Pararhizobium sp. A13: one gene and its partner. The protein of the gene in region 1 binds, or shares a complex with, the protein of each later gene. Links are inferred from orthologs where the notes say so. Each region holds a gene or a part of one and is shown on either strand. Other genes may lie near its edges.

What was found.
Region 2: the proteins of dnaN (region 1) and dinB are in contact, whole or in part, in a solved structure (PDB 1OK7), measured with the Escherichia coli proteins. The link is inferred for Pararhizobium sp. A13 from one-to-one orthologs.

Annotation. Positions count from the first base shown.
Region 1 is NZ_CP149510.1:1,409,755-1,419,958, reverse strand. What follows is about bases 7,353-10,204. They hold dnaN (DNA polymerase III subunit beta), read right to left. Parts: upstream 9,412-10,204; coding sequence 8,293-9,411; downstream 7,353-8,292. Other genes in these bases: rsmI (16S rRNA (cytidine(1402)-2'-O)-methyltransferase), read left to right, coding at 9,672-10,204; pmtA (phospholipid N-methyltransferase PmtA), read right to left, coding at 7,428-8,030; WI754_RS06800 (histidine phosphatase family protein), read right to left, coding at 7,353-7,419. In the rest of the region: WI754_RS06845 (SDR family oxidoreductase), read right to left, coding at 1-136; tRNA epoxyqueuosine(34) reductase QueG, read right to left, coding at 136-1,320; WI754_RS06835 (glutathione S-transferase family protein), read right to left, coding at 1,364-2,056; WI754_RS06830 (undecaprenyl-diphosphate phosphatase), read left to right, coding at 2,229-3,035; WI754_RS06825 (hypothetical protein), read right to left, coding at 3,132-3,290; WI754_RS06820 (complex I NDUFA9 subunit family protein), read right to left, coding at 3,537-4,517; WI754_RS06815 (DUF1330 domain-containing protein), read right to left, coding at 4,639-4,926; WI754_RS06810 (right-handed parallel beta-helix repeat-containing protein), read left to right, coding at 5,060-6,133; pyrF (orotidine-5'-phosphate decarboxylase), read right to left, coding at 6,134-6,826; more of WI754_RS06800, read right to left, coding at 6,829-7,352. UniProt on the Escherichia coli protein: Confers DNA tethering and processivity to DNA polymerases and other proteins. Acts as a clamp, forming a ring around DNA (a reaction catalyzed by the clamp-loading complex) which diffuses in an ATP-independent manner freely and bidirectionally along dsDNA.
Region 2 is NZ_CP149511.1:775,674-785,983, reverse strand. Bases 3,624-6,581 are described here. They hold dinB (DNA polymerase IV), read right to left. Parts: upstream 5,673-6,581; coding sequence 4,575-5,672; downstream 3,624-4,574. Other genes in these bases: WI754_RS25290 (SRPBCC family protein), read left to right, coding at 3,624-3,715. Also shown: WI754_RS25310 (glucoamylase family protein), read left to right, coding at 1-983; WI754_RS25305 (TetR/AcrR family transcriptional regulator), read right to left, coding at 1,435-1,992; WI754_RS25300 (nuclear transport factor 2 family protein), read right to left, coding at 1,996-2,469; WI754_RS25295 (helix-turn-helix domain-containing protein), read left to right, coding at 2,854-3,216; more of WI754_RS25290, read left to right, coding at 3,197-3,623; WI754_RS25265 (hypothetical protein), read left to right, coding at 7,618-8,514; WI754_RS25260 (DUF4334 domain-containing protein), read left to right, coding at 8,559-9,056; WI754_RS25255 (LysR family transcriptional regulator), read left to right, coding at 9,256-10,161; WI754_RS25250 (adenosylhomocysteinase), read left to right, coding at 10,278-10,310. UniProt on the Escherichia coli protein: Poorly processive, error-prone DNA polymerase involved in translesion repair and untargeted mutagenesis. Copies undamaged DNA at stalled replication forks, which arise in vivo from mismatched or misaligned primer ends.

The DNA of each region.
Region 1 (10,204 bases):
CATCGATTCCGAGCCCGCGAAGGTCGCCGAGTTTGTCTTCCGACCGCGTCGTTCCGGTGACCGATTGCGCCAAGGGCAAAAAAGCCTTGGCGATGGCCGAGCCGGAAAAACCGGCGCCCAGGATCAGAACATGCATCAGGCAACTCCTGCCAGTTTCCATTCGGCGAGCACCTCGGTGTCGGCCTCGCTTTGCCGTCTTGCCGCAAAATTCGCGAAATCGCCAGCCCTCATCAATCGTGACAACGCCCAGACCGCCATGCCGCGCACCGTCGGCGACATATCCTTGGACAAGGTCGCGCAGACATCAATCAGCCCGGCATCGCCGGAATTGCCGGCGGCGATCAGACAGTTGCGCACGAACCGGTCGCGGCCGATGCGCTTGACCGGGGAGCCGGAGAAGAATGCACGGAATGAAGCATCATCGAGCGTCAGCAGGAACGACAAGGGTGGCGCCTTCAGATCCTCGCGCGCCTTCAGTTTCATCTCGGAGGCGCTAGCGGCGAACTTATTCCACGGGCAGGCGGCCAGACAGTCGTCGCAGCCATAGATGCGATTGCCGATCAGGGGGCGCAGGGCCGGATCGATCGGCCCCCTGTGCTCGATCGTCAGGTAGGAAATGCAGCGGCGCGCATCGATTTTGTAGGGGGCCGGAAAGGCGTCCGTCGGGCAGGCGTCGAGACAGGCACGGCAGGAGCCACAATGATCCCGCTCGGGTTCGTCGATCAGCAGGTCCGCCGTGGTGAACAGGCTGCCGAGAAACAGCCAGGAGCCAAATTCGCGGCTGACGAGATTGGTGTGCTTGCCCTGCCAGCCGAGACCCGCCTGTTCAGCCAACGGCTTTTCCATGACGGGCGCCGTATCGACGAAGACCTTGACGTCTTCGCCCGCCCTTGCGGCAAAACGCGTTGCGACTTCCTTGAGCTTGCCCTTGATGACGTCGTGATAGTCGCGGTTCTGCGCATAGACCGAAATGGCCCCACGATCGGATCGTTCGAGACTGGAGCGCGGGTCCTCCCCGGGCCCGTAATTCATGCCGAAGAGCACGACGGATCGCACATCGCCCCACAGCACGCGGGGATCGGCGCGGCGATCCGCCGTCTCCGCCATCCAGTCCATCGTGCCGTGATAACCCTGGCCCAGAAAATCGGCGAGGCGCTCCGGCGCCTGGGGAATGGAGTCCGGGCGCGTTACGCGGCAGACATCGAAACCCTTGTCGCGCGCCTCGTCCTTGAGGAAGCTGGTGAGCACCTCACGCCTCCTGTCGAGTTTGTCCGTCTGGAGCGCATCCCCGGGCGCGAGGCTCTCTTGTCGCTGGCGCATGATATTGACCGAAAACCGTTTCATGAGTTCCCGGCATCATGCCCTAAAAATCGAGATCAGCGTAGTGCGATACGGGGGTAACGCCGCGCACGCGCTCCGCAAGCAGCGGCCTGAAGGATGGCCGGGATTTCAGCCGCTGGTACCAATCCTTCACCGCCGGAACCTCCGCCCAATCGATCTCGCCGAGATAATCGAGCACGGAGATTGCCGCGGCGGCGGCAAGATCCGCATAGGACAGCCGGTCGCCGGCCAGATAGGTGCGCGAGCCGGCAAGCCAGCCCAGATATTTCAGATGCTGGCGAATATTCGAACGCGACGTGCGAAGGACCTTCGAATCCGGCGCGCCGCCACCCTGGTCCGGGGTCATCTGCAGCTTGAAAATGCGCTCACGCACCAAGGGTCGCGTCACATCGGCTTCCATCTTCTGCAGGAACCATTCGGCCAGCCGACGGATTTCCGCACGCTGGAACGGGTCTTCCGCCAGAAGCCGGCGATCGCGCTTCAGAACGCCGTTGGTCTCGTCGAGATATTCGGAGATCACGGTCGCGCCACAGAGCGCCCGCATGCTGTCATCGACATAGACCGGCAGGGTTCCTGCGGGATTGAGGGTCAGGAAGTCCCGCCGCTTCTCCCAGGGCTGCTCTTCGGCCAGTTCCGTCTGATAACCGTACTCCGAAAGGATCAGGCGCACGAACCGGGAAGCAGTCGACATGGGGTGGTGATAGAGAGTTGGCATTCGATCGGGTTTCGTCAGTTCGATTGGGGGATGGTTTGTCGCGGCGGTTTGGTCTGGCCACGGCGCGTTTGAAAAAGCTATAGGAACTTGCTGGCGCAAACACAAGCGAATCAGCCAGTGCCCTTCGATGGTCCCAGACCTTAACCCCCAATGCTTCAGGGATACTTAATTCATGGCCGATCAATCGATCATCAGTGCGCTTGTCCTCGGTTTAATCGAGGGCCTGACCGAATTCATTCCGGTGTCTTCGACCGCGCATGTGCTGCTTGCCGGGCATTTCCTCGGATTCAAATCCCCCGGAAACACCTTTGCCGTGCTCATCCAGCTCGGCGCCATCCTCGCGATCCTGCTCGTCTATTTCCAGCGCCTCCTGTCGATCGCAGCCGCCCTGCCCTCCAGCGCCAAGGCGCGGCAATTCGTCCTGTCGATCCTTCTCGCCTTCCTGCCGGCTGCGGTCATCGGCGCCATAGCACATGATTTCATCAAGAGCGTGCTGTTCGAAACGCCGATGCTGATCTGCATCGTGCTGATCCTCGGCGGCATCGTCCTTTATGCGATCGACCGTTTGCCGCTGAAGCCGAAATATCGCGACGTCATGGACTATCCGCCGTCGCTCGCCCTGAAGATCGGGCTTTTCCAATGCCTGGCGATGATCCCCGGCACCTCCCGCTCGGGCGCGACCATTGCCGGCGCATTGCTGATGGGAACCGACAAGCGCTCCGCCGCCGAGTTCTCGTTCTTCCTCGCCATGCCCACCATGCTCGGCGCCTTCACGCTCGACCTCTACAAGAATCGCAACGCGCTGAACTTCGATGATGTGTCGCTGATAGCCGTCGGCTTCGTCGCCGCCTTCGTGGCGGCGCTGGTCGTCGTGCGCTCGCTGTTGAATTTCGTCTCCAGCCGCGGCTTTGCACCGTTCGCCATCTGGCGCATCGTTGTCGGCGCAGCGGGCCTCATCGGTCTCTGGCTGTTCGGCTGACCGCAATAAAAAACCGCATGCAGTCCCTTGCGAGACTGCATGCGGCCCCTGGCCCCCGCCATGAAACTAGGCCGCCTCAAAATGAGGCGGAAATTCTTATTCGGCGGTCGTGCCGATCGATGCTGTGGTGCAGGGGTCGACGCCATAGGCCGGTGCACAGCTGTGGTTGCTGGCGACAGTCTTCGGCGCAGCGAAGGATCCAGCCAGAACGATAAGTGCCGCGCACGCAAAGAAAATTGCGATCGACTTGCCCATGAAAAAAGTGCCTCTCAAGATGGTATGACGGTGCCGTTCTTCCGAAACAGGAGGACGCGGCGCGGCTGTTGTCTATGCGCTGGAACAGTCGTTATCAATATCGACAGATGCTGAATCGACGGTAAAGACCAATCGCTTTTTCTAGTGCGGCAGAACTGCAACGCTTTGCTTTGAGGCAGGCAAAAAGAAACCGCCGGGGGAACCGGCGGCTCGATTACAACCCGGTTTTGACAGGTCAAGGCGCGGTCAGGCGGCACCACCGGACCGGGTATACTGCCCCTGTGGACGGTAACGCACCATGTAGGATGGCAGGATCGCTTCGACCGAGGTCGCCTCAATGCCGAAAGCCTGCAGCGTGCGGCCTTCGGCCTGCGCACTATCGGAAACAACGTTGTCGCGCTTCAGCAGAATGACCTGGTCGGGCGTGATCGGCGGTGCCACGAAGGGCACCAGCGAGGCAACGGAACCCATCAGCGACGCAATGCCGAACGGAATCGGCAGCAGCGTGCGCTTGCGATCGATGATCTTCAGCATGATCTCGAGACAGTTCTTGAAAGTCAGGACTTCCGGCCCGCCGAGTTCATAGGTCTTGCCCTTGGCAACCTTGCCCTCGATGGCCCTGGCAACCGCTTCGGCGACATCCGCGACATAGACCGGCTGGAATGCCGTCTTGCCGCCGCCGACCAGCGGCAGGACCGGCGAGAAGCGGGCCATTTCGGCAAATTTGTTGAAGAAGCCGTCCTCGGGTCCGAAGATGATCGACGGGCGCAGGATGACCGCTTCGGGAACGGTCTCCAGGATCGCCTTTTCCGCCCGGCCTTTCGACTTCGCATAAAGCGATTCGCTATTGGCATCGGCGCCGATGGCGGAAATATGGGTCAAGGTCGCACCGACACCACGCGTGGCCTCGGCCACGGCGCGGGCACCAAAATCCTGAACCGAATCGAAGGTGTTGCGGCCGCTTTCGAACAGGATGCCGACACAATTGACGACATGATCGGCGCCGTGAACCGCCGCATCGACCGATTGACGGTAACGCAGGTTGGCCTGAACCAATGAAATCTGGCCGACATTGCCGAGTGGCTGCAGAAAGCCTGCCAGATCCGGACGGCGGACCGCAACGCGGATGCGGAAACCGCGTTTTGCAAGCGCGCGCACGACATGACGGCCGACAAATCCGGACCCGCCGAAAACGGTAACGAGCGGGGGGAGATTGGACAAGGTCATGACGGCGGCACTCCTGATCTTCAGCGTGGTCTGTGTGTGCTACATAGCCCAATCATCGGGCGACGGGAAGGCTTATCGCCAAGGCTTTTCTGCCGTTTTCCGCCGCGGTACGAGACACCGCTCAGACGCCTTCGACGACCACCATTTCGGCACTCGCCACCTCCTGCCGGATTGCCGCCGCGATCTGGTATTCGGGCGAATTGTAGCAATCGATCGCCGCCTGCAGCGATGGGAACTCGATCACCACGTTGCGGGATCGGACATCCCCCTCCAGGCGCTGGAAAGCACCGCCGCGAGCAAGAAAATTGGCGCCGTATTTTTCAAAAGCCGGTTTTGCGGCCGCGACGTAGTCCTTGTAGCGCTCGGCATCGCGGACGTCGACGCGTGCAATCCAGTACCCTTTTGCCATGACCGTCTCCCCATTTTCACCGCAACCCGTCACTATTGCTTCAGTTTCTTCCGCCAATTCACTTGACCGGTCAAGGCGGGCCGCTCTCTTTGCAGAACGGCACCTTCGAAGGCCGGACCCCGGGATGTCAGACATGATTTCATTCGGTAGAACCGTGGCCATGCTGGGAGTCATGTCCGGCTTGTATCTCTGGCTGGGAAACACGCATCCCGCCCTCGCAAAGCCCATGCAATGCGCACCCGACGTCTACGCCGCCGTAGCGGCACCGGCAACGAAACAGGACGCACAGGTCGAGGTCCGTTGCGACCTGACGCTCAAGCCCACAGACATCATCACCAAGCGCCTCATCTTCTCCGGCGCAGCGGCGTCTGGCGTGACACTCGATTGCAGGGGCGCGACGCTTGACGGATCGCGCGGGACAATCAACTTCGGCAAGCCGACGGTGCTCATCCGCTCCACGAAAGGCAAGGGGGCCGACTGGAGCGCACCCTCGGGCGTCACAGTGCGCAACTGCACCATCAACGGCGCGTTGCGCCTGCAGGGACTGGGCACCAACGGCCAGGCAAAAGAGGTGCGCCTGTCGTCGCTGAACGCCGATCATACGGCCCATGCCCAGGCCGCGGCCCCCTCCCGTATCGCGCTGTCCGGCTTGACGATTGTCGCGGATGGCAGGGTTCCGCTCTATGTCGGTCCCGGGGTGACCGGGACACGGTTGGAAAAATCCGTATTGGCCGGCGAGAGCAATGGACCAGCCCTCTATCTCGATGCCGAATCGGCGCGAAACACGATCAGCGGGAACCGGTTTGCTGTCGAGAGCGGACGTGAACAGATCGCCATCGACGGCTCCGCTGACAATGTGATTACCGCAAACATCTTCGATAATCCGGCCGGCGGCGGCGTTTTTCTTTATCGCAACTGCGGCGAGGGCGGGACGATCCGGCACCAGAAGCCTCAGCACAACACGATTTCCGGCAACACGTTCACCTATCGGATGGCTTTCCTGGCCAAGCCCGCCGTCTGGCTCAACTCACGCAATGGCGCCCAGCGCTACTGTTTCCGAAATCCCGCCTATCCCTTTGGCAGCAGTCTCAGTTCCCTCGATTTCGCGCAGTTCAACACGGTGACGGGCAACCGCCTGATCCGTGGCGGGGCATCCCTCATTCGCAACTCCGATCCGAGCAATGTGATCACAGGCAACGCCGAATAGTCAGAGCGCGCCTGTCATTTCATCGAGAATGGCAAGCGCTGCAGCCCTGGGATCGGCGGCCTTGACGATGGGGCGGGCGACGACGAGGTGGCTCGATCCGGCGGAAAGCGCATCGGCCGGGGTCATCACCCGCTTCTGATCGCCCCTGTCGCTGCCGGCCGGACGGATGCCGGGGGTGACGATCGCCATGTCGGGACCGACGATCTTGCGCACCGCCGAGGCTTCCTCGGCCGAGCAGACGATACCACCCATGCCGGCCGCCCGTGCCTGTTCGGCGCGGCGAAGCACCAGGGCTTGCGAGTCAAGCTGGTAGCCGGCGTCGATGACGTCCTGCGCATCCATCGAGGTCAGCACGGTGACGCCAAGCAGGCAGAGGTCCGAGCCGCGCGCCGCCTCGACGGCCGCCTTCATCGCCTTTGGATAGGCGTGCAGCGTCAGCATCGACATGCCCATCTTGACAATGTTCTCGACGCCCTTGGCAACGGTGTTGTCGATATCGAGCAGTTTCATGTCGAGAAAGACCTTCTTGCCGTCGCTGGCAAGATGGCGGGCGAATTCGAGCCCGCCGGCAAAGGCCAGCTGATAGCCGATCTTGTAGAACAGCACATCGTCACCGAGCGTTTTGACGATCGTCTCGGCTTCGCCGATGGTGGGGATATCAAGGCCGACGATCAGCCGGTCGCGCGCGGTCACAGTCATTGTTGCCATCCTTGCCAGAGCTCAAACGGCCTCCAATCGCATGCAAGGGACCGGTCCGCAAGGGCAAACGCAAAGAGATTGCCGCCACCGCCCGGCTGGTCATGGCTGCGCGCGATGGGCAGGCCGGCGAGATGGCATTTCAAGAGCGTGCCGACACCGCCGTGGCCGACGAAGGCGATCGGCCTCGACGGATCGTGCCTATCGAGCACGGACGAAACCGTGGAAACAATACGGGCTTGAGCGTCGACGGCACGCTCCCAGCCGTGAAAACTCTGATCGGGATTGGCGAAAAACCAGTCTGCCGCCTTTTCGAACTCATCGGGTGCCAGAAAGCCAGTGGCAGACCGATCGTTCTCGCCCGCATGTTCCAGCACCTCGATGTCGATGCCGACCGGCCTTGCGAGAATTACCGCGGTTTCAAGCGCCTTGGTCTCGTCGCTCGACAGAATGCGCGTGAGCTGTCTTGCCCAACCGCATCGCGCGGCCATCTCCGATCGGGCTGTGCCAAGCTCGGACAATCCCCAGCACGGAACCGGCACATCCGGGTCGATACGGACCTGCGGATGTGTGACGTAGATGCCGAACACCGGAGCCCTCAATGGGTTTTGCGGTAGACCCACAATTGCGCGGGCGGAATGTTGCGCACGACGAAGTCATAGTGGGAGATCTGATAGCGATCCGGCATGGCGACGACCGGCGACAGCGGGCCGTAGGAAATCTGGACGACCGGACGACCGACGGGAATGCGCGACAACAGATCCTCGATCAGCGATACACGCATATGCATCGGAAAGTTCAGAAGCGGCACGGCGGAAACGACGCTGTCGAACGTCTGGTCCTTGCGCGCGCCCAGCGTCTTTTCGAGATCGAAGGCGTCGCCATTGATGAAATCGACGCCGGGATAGGCCTTGACGAGATGCTGAAAGAAATCGGTGGAGAACTCGACCGAGACCAGGTTCTGCGGCTGCACGCCCTTCTGCAAGATCGCCTTGGTGATGACGCCGGTGCCGGGGCCAAGCTCGAGAACGGGAAGGCCCGAATGCGGATTGACGACACTTGCCATTCGTCGGGCGGTTATTCCAGATGTCGGCACAATCGAGCCGACTGCCTTCATGTTGCTCCGCCATCCCTTGAAGAAACGAATTTCCTCGTCGAATTTCTTGCCAAGACGCTCTTTCAGACGAAAATTCATACGCATCTCCACCACTACGTCGCCCGCGCCCGGAACAGTACATCATGTCGTTGCAGCGCAGCGTCTTCAATTACGACTTGATTATGTGTCGCTGACTGCGACAAAAACAAGTCGTTTCGCGTCACTAAATCAACATGCCAACAGCTGACTTGCCCGCCAGCGCGGAAAAAGGCTGCGATGGTCTTGCTACCAACGAGTGCCCTTCAATCAGAAATGACAACGGCCGGAGACTGGTCCGGTCGTCGCTTCAGACCTGAGATGGTGAGGCCTAGACGCGCATCGGCATCAGAACATAGAGCGCGTCGTCGCCTGCCATGTCGCGGACGAGCGTCGGCGAGCCGGGATCGGCGAGCATGAAGACGGCGTCGGTGCCGGAAAGCTGCGCGGTGATATCGAGCAGATATTTGGCGTTGAAGCCGATTTCCAGAGGATCGCTATCATAGCCGACCGGCAGTTCTTCTGTCGCACTTCCCGAATCCGGGTTGTTGACGGTCAGCGTCAATTGCCCGTCGGAAAGGGCCAGCTTGACGGCACGGCCGCGCTCCGAGGAGATCGTGGACACGCGGTCGACGGCCTGGGCGAAGGACTGGCAATCGATCTTCAGTTCCTTGTCGTTATTGGTAGGAATGACGCGCTGATAGTCGGGGAAGGTGCCGTCGATCAGCTTCGAGGTCATGATAATCGAGCCGATGGTGAGCCGGATCTTGGCATCCGAGACCTCGACCGTGACAACCACATCCGGATTGTCGACCAGCTTCTGCAGCTCGCTGACGGTCTTGCGCGGGATGATGATGCCCGGCATGCCTTCGGAACCGGCCGGCGCTTCCAGGTCGGCGCGGGCGAGACGGTGGCCGTCGGTCGCAACAGCGCGCAGCTTGAGCTGGCCCTTGCTTTCGATCGTGTGGATATAGATGCCGTTCAGATAGTAGCGGGTTTCTTCCGTCGAGATCGCGAACTGGGTGCGATCGATCAGCATCTTCAGATCGGTGGCCTTGATGCGGAAGCTATTTGTGAACGTTCCGGCGGTGAGATCCGGGAAATCGGACTGCGGCAGGCACTGCAGCGAGAATTTCGAGCGGCCGGAGGCGACCGTCATCGCCGTACCTTCGGCATTGGTCGCCAGCAGGACCTCGGAGCCGTCCGGCAGCTTGCGCACAATGTCATAGAGTAGATGCGCCGGAACCGTCGTCGCGCCAGCCTGCTCCACCTGTGCCGGCGTCGCTTCGGTGATTTCCAAATCGAGGTCGGTCGCCTTCATTTCGAGGCTGGCACCATCGGAGCGCAAGAGCACGTTCGAGAGGATTGGAATGGTGTTGCGCCGCTCGACCACGCGGTGAACGTGGTTCAGCGACTTCAGGAGATTGGACCGCTCGAGAGTAATGCGCATGGGATGCTACCGCTTTCAACCATCGCCGGGCGGGCCGCGCCTCCCGGCTTGAACTTTTAAAAGTGCCCGCTTTCGGACGGGAAAGATGTGGACAGGCAAAATGGCAGAAACAAGCTGTGAAAAGCAAGGGGTAACGGCGGCCGGACCCCAGTAATGTTCGCCACGGCCGGAATTCGCCGCTCTTGCCGAAGCGCGACCGCTCACCCATAAAGATCAGACGCCGGCTTGACGGCGGATAGCGGTATTAAGGGTACGCAATTTTGGAAAAGCAGGCATCGGGCGAAACACTGGCAAACGAGAAGCACAAGAGCTACCGGCTGCACAATGTCACTGTGCCCGCCCGCCCGCTGGAACCGGCGCTCTATCTTGTCGCCACCCCGATCGGCAATCTTTCCGACATCACACTTCGCGCGCTCGAAACGCTGGCCGGCGCCGACGTGCTTGCCTGCGAGGACACCCGCGTCACCCGCGTGCTGCTCGACCGCTATGGCATCGTCAACCGGCCTTATGCCTATCACGAGCACAATGCCAACGAGGTCGGGCCGAAACTGCTCTCCGCGCTTGACGAGGGCAAATCCGTCGCTCTCGTCTCCGATGCGGGCACGCCGCTGGTCTCCGATCCCGGCTATCGGCTCGGCCAGATCGCCATCGAGGCTGGTCATCGCGTTGTTCCGATCCCAGGCGCTTCCGCGCCGCTTGCTGCGCTGGTCGGCTCGGGCCTTCCCAACGATGCTTTTCTCTTCGCGGGCTTCCTGCCCTCCAAGGACAAGGCTCGCCGCGACAGGCTTGCGGA
Region 2 (10,310 bases), on another replicon or contig:
TGGAGACGGGCCGCCGGGTTTGGCAGTGTGAATTGTCCACCATCGATTCAGCATTCCTGTTCGCCGGAGCATTGACCGTAGCTACCTACTTTGACGGCGAGACTGCCGATGAGGTCGAAATTCGACAGCTTGCCAATGCGCTCTACGAACGGGCGGACTGGAATTGGGCTTGTGATCACGGACTAACTCTGACCCACGGATGGCGACCGGAAAGCGGGTTCATTCCCTATCGCTGGCGCGGATACGACGAGGGCCTGCTGCTTTACATCCTAGGGCTGGGGTCGCCGGCCCATCCACTGCCGCCCGAGGCGTATTCCGCCTATACCGAAAGCTACGAATGGAGAAACATCTACGGGCGCGAACTGCTCTACTCGGGACCGCTCTTCACCCACCAACTCTCGCATATGTGGATCGATTTCCGCGGCATCCGCGACGAATTCATGCGAGACCACGACAGCGACTACTTCCAGAACAGCCGCCATGCGACCTACGTGCAGCAGGAGTATGCCATTCGCAATCCAATGAACTTTATCGGCTATGGTGAGCACTGCTGGGGTTTCACCGCAAGCGACGGACCTGGCTGGATGAAGACGAAGATCGATGGCGTGGAAATGGAGTACTTCGACTATATCGCCCGCGGCGCGCCCTTCGGACCGGACGATGGCACCGTCTCGCCATGGGTGGTCGTGGCTTCATTGCCTTTCGCTCCGGAAATCGTCATTCCGACCGTCAGGACCTTTGCGCAAATGAATTTGGGAATGACGCGTCTTTACGGGTTCAAGCCATCATTCAATCAAACATACGCGATGGAAGACAGCGAGACGGGATGGTGGGTCAGCCCCTATCATTTCGGCATAGATCAAGGCCCCGTCGTGCTGATGATCGAAAACTATCGGACTGGCCTGCTCTGGAACATCGTGCGCCGGTGCCAGCCGATCGTGACTGGGCTGCGTCGGGCCGGCTTCACGGGAGGTTGGCTATAGGATGCCGGGGCTCGCGTAGATTACGACGATTCCCGCACACCATCTATGGTCCCCGACGACAATCCGGTGAAACAGGCATCATTGGTCGCGTGTCATGCGGGGGCGATCGGCAGCTTGTATGCGACAGACCTGCCAGCCGTCTGTTTGACGATGCGCACGCATTAGCCGCAGGGGTTTGATGTCTTCCGGCATCTGCTGCTCGGTGTCCCAGGAAGAGAAGCCGGTGAGGTTGACGTGCTCTCAAACTGAGCGGCGAACGAGGACATGCTTGCGCTGTCAGAATTTACGAAAACTTTAGGTTAATTTTATCGATCTCAATCTGTCCATTTCGATCGAAGAAAAGAAAGCTAAGGTTGCACCAACACGTCCCTGGGCGTGTCCCAATCTTATCAGAGACAGCCACGGATCGCGGGATGAACCAAGCTGACCACCCCAATGGTCCGATCAGCCTCTATGCCAAGAGCCGCTCCTCGGCCTTCGTCATCGCCCGTTCAAACAATGATGGATCGCCAAGCGCGCGGGCGACTACGAGCCCGCCCTGAATGCTGATTACGGCCTCTTCGGCAAGTTCGGAAGCCTTGGCTTCATCGTGGCCAGCCCTTTGCAACGCCGCTGCAAGAGCGGCTTTCCAGTCGGCAAAATAGACCCTGATCTGGTCGGTAAAGCGATCGCGGACATTGTCGAGGGCAAAGGCGCCGACCAGGCAGACGCGCCGGCCGGAATCGAAATAATCCGCCACCGTGCGGCACATCGCGCTGATCGCCGTGCGCGAGTCTTCGGCCTCGCGCAACGGACGATAGATGTGATTCTCGAACCATGTGTCGATTTCGTTCAGGACGGCTGCCGCCATCTCTTCCTTCCCCCCGGGAAAGAAGTGATAGAGGCTGCCTTTGCCAAGCCCGGTCTTTTCGCCGATGATCGACAGGCTCGCTCCCTCGAAGCCATGTTCGCGGAAGATCTCGGCAAGGACCGGAATGGCGTCCGAGCGTTCGGCAACGGTTTTTGCCATAGATTACAATCCCAAATCCGACAGGCCCGGATGATCGGCCGGGCGTGGCCCGGAGCGGTCCCAAAAGAACTTCCTTTCGGATTCTTGGATGGGCAAATCATTGATGCAGGCAAAGCGCTTTTGCATCAGGCCGTTCTCGTCGAATTCCCAGTTTTCATTGCCATAGGCTCGGAACCAGTTACCAGAGTCATCATGATATTCATAGGCGAAACGGACGGCGATACGGTTGTCGGTGAAGGCCCAAAGCTCCTTGATCAGCCGATAGTCGAGTTCCCGGCGCCACTTGCCAGCCAGGAAGGCGACAATGGCCTCACGCCCCTGTACGAATGTCGAGCGGTTACGCCAGTAGCTGTCAACCGTATAGGCAAGTGATACGCGTTCGGGATTGCAACTGTTCCAGCCATCTTCTGCACCCCGAACCTTCTGGATGGCGGTTTCGCGGGTGAATGGCGGCAGCGGCGGGCGTTGTTCAGGCATGATCTTTCTCCTTTTCTACAGCGCGGTGTACCAACTGGTAAACAGTTTACCGATTGGTACAGGAAAGAGTCGAGCGAGTCAACTACCAAGAATATGAACCTGCATGAGGGAAGGCTTCCGCATTCTGCGTGCTGTTTTCTCGGCTTTCCATGTCCGGTTGCCACCACCCTTCAACGACCTTCGACTGTGGCCCCAATAGGGGACCGGAAGCAGGTCGAAGTTCATGGTTTGATCTTTCTACCGCATATCCGTGCCCCTTAGTGATGGGCCTTAAGGCCTGAACGGCTATTTGCCGATCGAATGGCGCATGCCGTGGCGACCGGCGCGCAGCGCGTTCGGTCTCCCCTTGCATCCCGCCAATCCGTGAGTTATATACTGAACCACATGGTTCAGTATATTCGACCCCGTCTCGATGCCTCGTTCGCCGCGCTCTCAGACGTCACACGACGCGGCGTTCTCGAGCAGCTCGGACGTGCAGATGCTTCGATCACGGAGCTTGCCGAGAAGTTCCACATGACCCTCACGGGCATGAAAAAGCACGTCGGCGTCTTGGAGCAGGCGGGACTCGTCACTACGGAGAAAATCGGGCGCGTGCGGACCTGCAAGCTCGGCCTACGCCGACTGGAGGAAGAGGCGGCATGGATCGAGAGGTACCGCCAACTCTGGGACGCACGCTTCGATGAGTTGGACAAGGTTGTCGAGGAATTGAACCGGAAGGAGAAAGTCGATGGACCAAAAAAAAGATAGTGAATCCACTCCCATGAATAACCGCACGACGATCGAACGGAAGTCCGAGCGTGAGCTGGTCGTTGCGCGAATCTTCAACGGCCCGGCGCGCATCGTGTACGAGGCGTGGACCAAGCCCGAGCTGTTCATGCGGTGGTGGGCACCGAAGTCGACGGGCGTGCCTCTGCTTTCCTGCGAGATGGATGTTCGTGTCGGAGGCGGCTACCGTGTTGCGTTTGGCCAAGACGCCTCAGAGCCTATGGTATTCTTTGGTAAGTACATCGAAGTGATACCGAACGCGCGCCTCGTCTGGACGAATGAGGAAAGTGATGACGCAGCAGTGACCACGGTGACCTTCGAGGAAAAAGGCGACAAGACGCTGCTGATCCTGCACGAACTCTATCCCTCGAAGGAAGCTCTCGACGAAGCCATAGCCGGGATGGAGGATGGGATGCCCGAGCAGTTCGAACAGCTGGACGAGCTTCTCGTGACCCTGGGCGCGAGCACGGGAGGGTCATGAAGTCGTCTCGCGGTCGGCCGCCTGGCTCTTCGTCATTCCCGCTCCCAAAACTCACGGTGAATCTCAACACGCCCTAGAGCAGCGTTCGCTGCGCTGACTCTGGCGGAACGGGTTTTTGATCTTCGCCGCGGCGGGCCATTTCGGTCTGAGCGCTGAAACGAATATCGACGTCCCGGTCCCGTGAAAATTCATGCAACGTGTCCAAGCTGAGCCGATCCCAGCCTTTGCCTCGGCTTGGTCCAGACGGCACCCGCGGCAAGAGACCCGGTTCACTGCTCCACGCCAGAAGCCGCTCGAGCGAAGCCTCGTTCAGGAGGTCGCGTAGGTGATGCGCTGTGACGTAGGCATCCGGCATGGCTCAATGGGCCGGCAATCCGATTTCGTGTTCCAGTCCTTCCGGCATGCGCTGATAGCGAAGCATTTGATTGGAAAACCGTGGAAGATGTGGCCATACGCGCAGGGCGCATTTCCAGGTGCAGATCCATGGTGCTCCGCCCGAAAGCCGGGAAGTGCAGTACCGCTGTTCAAAGGCCGCTCGATGCGCAGCCAAGGCAGTCACGCCTTCGTCAGGGCGAAGAACGCTCGATGCGACATCCTTCCAATAGGGTGCCGATGCGACCTGGAAGTCCATAATGTGGTGGATTGCCATCGTCTCAGGCGAGATCGGGCGGCCGGGATTGATCAGCAACGCGCCGCGTTCATCGTCCACGTGCCAACGCTCATCCGGTCCAAGGATAACATCCTGCCAGCCGATTTCACAGACATCGTTCGGCCCGTTGCCTGCGGTTTCGAGATCGATGACGCGAATGCGGGAACTGCGCATGTTCTGGACTCTGTCTGTCGTTTCGGACCTTCATGGTCACAAATTAAGATCGAGTTGCTGCCGATCTTGCAGATCGTCGCTTCGATCGTTTGTCAGGGATGACAGCGTCACACCCAAAAGGCGCACGGATCGTTTGAACGGATAGACGGTCGCCAGAAGTCCGGATGCGGCGTCAAGCACATCGGTAACTCCCGCATAAGGAATGATGCTGGTCCGGCTGCGAGTCGCCTGCGTGAAGTCCGAGTATTTGATTTTCACGGTCACAGTCTTGCCGCTGATGCCCTGCGCCTCGCAGTAACGCCAGACCTTCTCGGCAAGCGGCTTCAATTCAGCCGTGGCGCGTTCGAGCTCATCGATATCCTCCACGAATGTGTCTTCCGCTCCCACAGATTTGCGGATGCGGTCGGGTTTGACCTGGCGCTCGTCAATGCCACGGGCGATGCCATAGAAATAAGGACCGGACTTCCCGAAATGCTCCTGCAGGAAGATGAGTGACTTCGATTTCAGATCAAGCCCAGTCTCGATCCCGTATTTGCGCATGCGCTCGGCGGTCGCCGGCCCCACCCCGTGGAATTTCTTGACGGGCAAGGTTTCGACAAAGCCTGGGCCGTTCTTCGGCGTGATGACAGCCTGGCCGTTGGGCTTGTTGAGGTCGCTGGCCATTTTGGCGAGAAACTTGTTGTAGGAGATCCCGGCCGAAGCGTTGAGCCCGGTGACCTGCTTGATCTTGGCGCGGATCTCCTGGGCAATTTCGGTGGCGATTTCCATGCCCTTGAGGTTTTCCGTCACATCGAGATAGGCCTCGTCGAGCGATAGCGGCTCGATCAGCGGCGTATATTCGGCGAAGATTTCGCGGATTTGCTGGGAAACCGCCTTGTAGACGTCAAAGCGCGGCGGCACAAAAATCAGCTCCGGGCATTTGCGCTTCGCGGTGACCGACGGCATAGCTGAATGGACACCAAAGGCGCGCGCCTCATAGCTTGCGGCCGCCACCACGCCGCGTGCGGCAGATCCGCCGACGGCAAGCGGCTTGCCACGGAGTTCCGGGTTGTCGCGCTGTTCGACCGACGCGTAAAAGGCATCCATGTCCACGTGGACGATTTTCCGGACTGGAATGATGCTCATATCGTTCATGGCGGCTTCAGCAAAAAAGGCTGCGGACTCGGCGTCTCCTTTGAAGGTTTACACCGAAACAAAGAGAGAACATAGCCGTCTTCGCGGCGATATCAACAATCCCATTTACCCGGCCCTGAATGCGGTGAAACTACTGGCTCGCTAAGGCGTTCTGATCCTGTGACCATCAACAAGCAGGAGACAGTCCAATTGCGGACGACAGCACCACCACGATCGGGGCGATTTTCGAGACACGTCAGGCCGCCGACCTTGCGGTCGAACACCTGGTTCAACAGCACGGCATATCGAGGCCCGACATCTTCGTTCAATCTACAACCGATCGAAATATCGCCGGCTTGGCGCCATCAGGCGGCGACGCTTCCCATGAAGAGGGCGACCGAGAAGACGCAGCCCTCGAAGGCGACATTGAGGTCTCGGCGGATATCGCAGCCAGTCAGATCGCCGCCGTTCAACGTAGTTTCGGTGACGCCGGCGCGATCCGCGTAGCGGGGTCGCTAGGTCCATGGTGGGAGCCGATGGGACAAGCCGGCTCCGCTCTTTTTGCCAGATTGGGAGGAACCGGGAGTTCATGACCGATAATCTGTCGAAGTACCGCGCCAAGCGCGATTTCAAGAAGACAGGCGAACCGAGTGGCGAGGCTGAGGTCAAGCCGTCGAACCGCCGACGGTTTGTCATCCAGAAGCACGATGCTACCCGCCTCCATTATGACCTTCGGCTCGAACTCGACGGGGTCTTTAAATCCTGGGCCGTCACCAAAGGCCCGTCGCTCGATCCGCAGGACAAGCGGTTGGCCGTGGAGGTGGAAGATCACCCACTTGACTACGGGGATTTCGAAGGCACCATCCCGAAGGGCCAGTATGGCGGCGGCACAGTGATGCTGTGGGATCGCGGCTACTGGGAGCCGGAAGGAATGAAGACGCCGGAGGAGGCGCTCGCCAAAGGTGATTTCAAGTTTACGCTGGAAGGCAAGCGGCTCCATGGCAGCTTCGTCCTCGTGCGCATGCGCCATGACCGCGATGGCGGCAAACGCACGAACTGGCTGCTGATCAAGCATCATGACGACTTCTCGGTCGAGGAGAACGGAGCGGCCGTGCTCGAGGAAAACGATACGTCGGTGGCTTCCGGCAGGACGATGGAGGCTATCGCATCCGGAAAAGGCAGGAAGCCGAAGCCATTCATAATGCAGAATGGCGACGTCGAGGCGGATGCGGTGTGAGACAGCACACGGGTCTTGCCGCCGGGGAGCGCCAAGCGGGCACGCGTCGAAGGTCTTGCGGCTATCGCCCAGATCGGCGGCGTCGAGCTTCATCCCTGGAACTGTGAGCCTGGTCAGCCGGAAGTGCCCGGCCGTCTGGTGTTCGACCTCGATCCTGGACCTGACGTCGAGTTCTCCACCGTCGTCGAAGCCGCTCGCGAAATCCGCGACCGGCTGGAGGAACTGGGCCTGGTGAGCTTCTGCAAGACGACGGGTGGCAGGGGACTGCATATTGTGACGCCGCTTACCGTCGGGAAAAGCAAGAAACTCAGCTGGGACAGAGCGAAGGGCTTTGCTCATGACGTCTGCAAGCAGATGGCACGTGACAATCCGGATCCCTATCTGATCAAGATGGCAAAGAACCAGCGTGAGGGTCGTATCTTCCTGGACTATCTGCGCAACGATCGTATGGCGACGGCTGTCGCTCCGCTTTCGCCCCGGGCGCGGCCGGACGCCACCGTGTCGATGCCGTTGACATGGACGCAGGTAAAGTCTGACCTCGACCCCAAGCAGTTCACGGTCCGCACTGTCCCTGTGCTTCTTGTAAAAAGCTCCGCGTGGCAGGATTACTGCGATGGTCAGCGGCCGCTGGAACAGGCGATCATGCGTCGCGGGAAATCCAGGCAGGCAGCATGAGCGTTCGAGCAAAATACGGCCAAAACAAAGGCCGCATTGCTGCGGGAAGGCACCATGGAAAAGGAACCGAACGACAAAGTCCAAGCTGAACCGCGTGTCGGCGCAACGACCGACTTGCCGCACGATCGCATGACCGTGCAGCGTTTTCGCAAGTCTTTCCCACGCGCACGCTGGAGCGACAGTCTGCACGCCTGGTTCGTGCCTGGCCGCACTGCCGAGAGGCGCATCAGTCGCTGGCTGGCTGAGATGGAAGCCGAGGCCGACGCTTTCGCTGACGATAAGGGTAGGGATGCGTTCGCATTCGAACCGATCGAAAGCCGCTATCTCGAAGCAGCCCCTTCAGCCTTCCACATCCGCACACCCTACTCGCGGACCATTGTGAACGAGATCAGAGAAATTCCCTTTGCGCGATGGGATCCCGATCGCCGACTTTGGACTGTGCCTTACCGATCATACGACGAACTGCGCCGACGGTGGCCGGCGATCGAGGCGGCGGCCGAGCGCAATGAACCCGAGGTGAGGAAAGCGCGCCGTGAGGCAATCAAGGGTACGGATGAAGAGGAGGCCTCGAAGGTGAGATTGAGGGAGCGCCGGCGAAAACGCTATCCTGTGCCCGCTGACGATCTCCCGCCGTTCGAGCGCGCGATCAGCACGCATGCTGGTGTCGTTTTCTTCACCGGCTCGGATGGCGAGTTGGCAGATCCTGTGACTGTCAGCACGTTCTATTTTCCCGTAGGGCAAAACGAGGAGCATGTTTGGGCGTCGTGGCGAGCCGGTTCGCTGGAAGAACTGGTGACGACCTGGCCTGCGCGAACACCTCCGGGACCAGAAGAGCTCGACCGGGGCTGGTGGCTACCGACCCGGGAGGAATTGCGGACCGCACGGCAAACTGCCAGATCAAAGTGGCGCGCCAAGCAGCGCAGCGAAGAACAGCAGGGCGACACCGCGTAGGTCATGTCGTTGTGAGAGGAGCGTCCGGATTGAGCAGCCCGCAGATGCAGAAAGCGCTTGAGGAATTTCAAAGCTTGCCACCTATCGAGCCGCGCGAGATGATCGGGCTATGGACCGGTAGGGGCATTCCGTCAGGCCACCCTTTTGACGGCGTGCTGGAAAACCTCGGCTGGTTCGGCAAGCGGTTCACGCCGGACATGCGCGCCGATGCGCTGCTGTTTCGCTTCGACGAGCGGAAGCTGATTGCGATCGACCCGGCGAGAATACCGCTTCGCCTGGTCCTCCGTTTCCATATGGTCGGCAGGATGCGTGCCACGCGAAACCTGTTTTCGTATCTTCAGCATGGACTTCGAGCGAAAGGCCCGGTGGCTTCCTTGAAAACCATGTCGTTTCAGGGCGAGGCGAGTGCCGCGATGGTCTATGACGACCAACCTATCGTCGATCATTTTCGCAGGATCGATGAGCGCAGGATCATGGGGGCGATGACGATCAACGCTGACGATCGGATTTATTTCTTCGAGCTCGCCCGGGTCCCGTTTTGATAATCGCTTGCCGCGCAGCTTGTCTGTCGCGCGCGGTTGTCAGGGTCTGACAGGGCGCTCCCCGCACGGGTCGAGCGCCCTGCTCATTCTAGCTGGCTATGTCACAGGTGTCCGGCGGTTCAAATATTTGCCTTTCCTTTCCAGCGTTTCCGGACAAGAAATACGGCTAGACGCGCCGCCGCCCTGCAGAGAGCCCTCTTTGAACCTGAAGCATCCGTTGCCACCGCTCAACGCACTTCGTGCCTTCGATGCACTTGCCCGCTGCGGCAGCCTGCGTGCCGCGGCCCAGGATCTCGGTGTGGTGCCGGGAGCGGTAAGGCAGCAGCTTCAAGGCCTTGAGGAGTATTTCGGCGCGGCTCTCTTCATCCGTAAGGGTGGCCGTGTGACGCTCAACGCCGCCGGACTTCGTTTTGCCGATGCAGTTGGAATTGCCTTCGCGATCGTTTCCCGCGCGGCAGAGGAGGTCCAGCAACGAGATCGCAAGACACGCCTTCGGCTTGGGGTACCCATGCCTATGGCCCTTTCCTGGCTGATGCCGCGACTGCCGCGCATCCATGCTGATCTTCGCGATCTGGAAATCGATGTCGTGCCGATCGCCGTCACCCGCACGCTCGCCGACGCGCCCGACCTCGACGCCATGATTGCCGGCGGCGAATACCGTCCTTTGCCCGACATCGCAGCGACCGCCTTCATGGTCGATGCATTCGGCCCCGTCTCAAGCTCCTCATGCCTCGCCCCGCCTGATGCCGATCTTGCCAATTGGCTCGAAAATGCCACAGCGCTGGTGGCGCGCGATGTGCCTTACCTCTGGGATGACTGGTTCCGCGAAAGCGGCACGCGCCCGTCGCGCTTTGTGAAGCGGATCGAGATCGATGACCTGACGCTGGCAATCGGCGCGGCGAAGGCGGGCCTTGGCGTAACAATAGCACCGCGTGCCTCCATCGAGCTGGAACTCGCCAGCGGGGCGCTGACAGCGCCTTTCGGCTTTGCATCCCGCCCGGTCGGCTACAGGCTGTGCTGCCGCGACGCCGATCGCAAGAGCAAGGCGATAGCTCTTCTGGCGAGTTGGCTGCGTCGGGAAGGCCACGCGGACGATCCCGCGTGAACAGGAAATCTACCCGCTACCGCAGTTTTATGTCCCTTTTGACCACCGGCTTCGCACGTTAGGGAACATCCGCAGAAATACCGGCAGCGCGCCTGGGCCCAGCGGAGACAAAAGCCATGACCCGACAACACCAGCTTTCGCGGATCGAA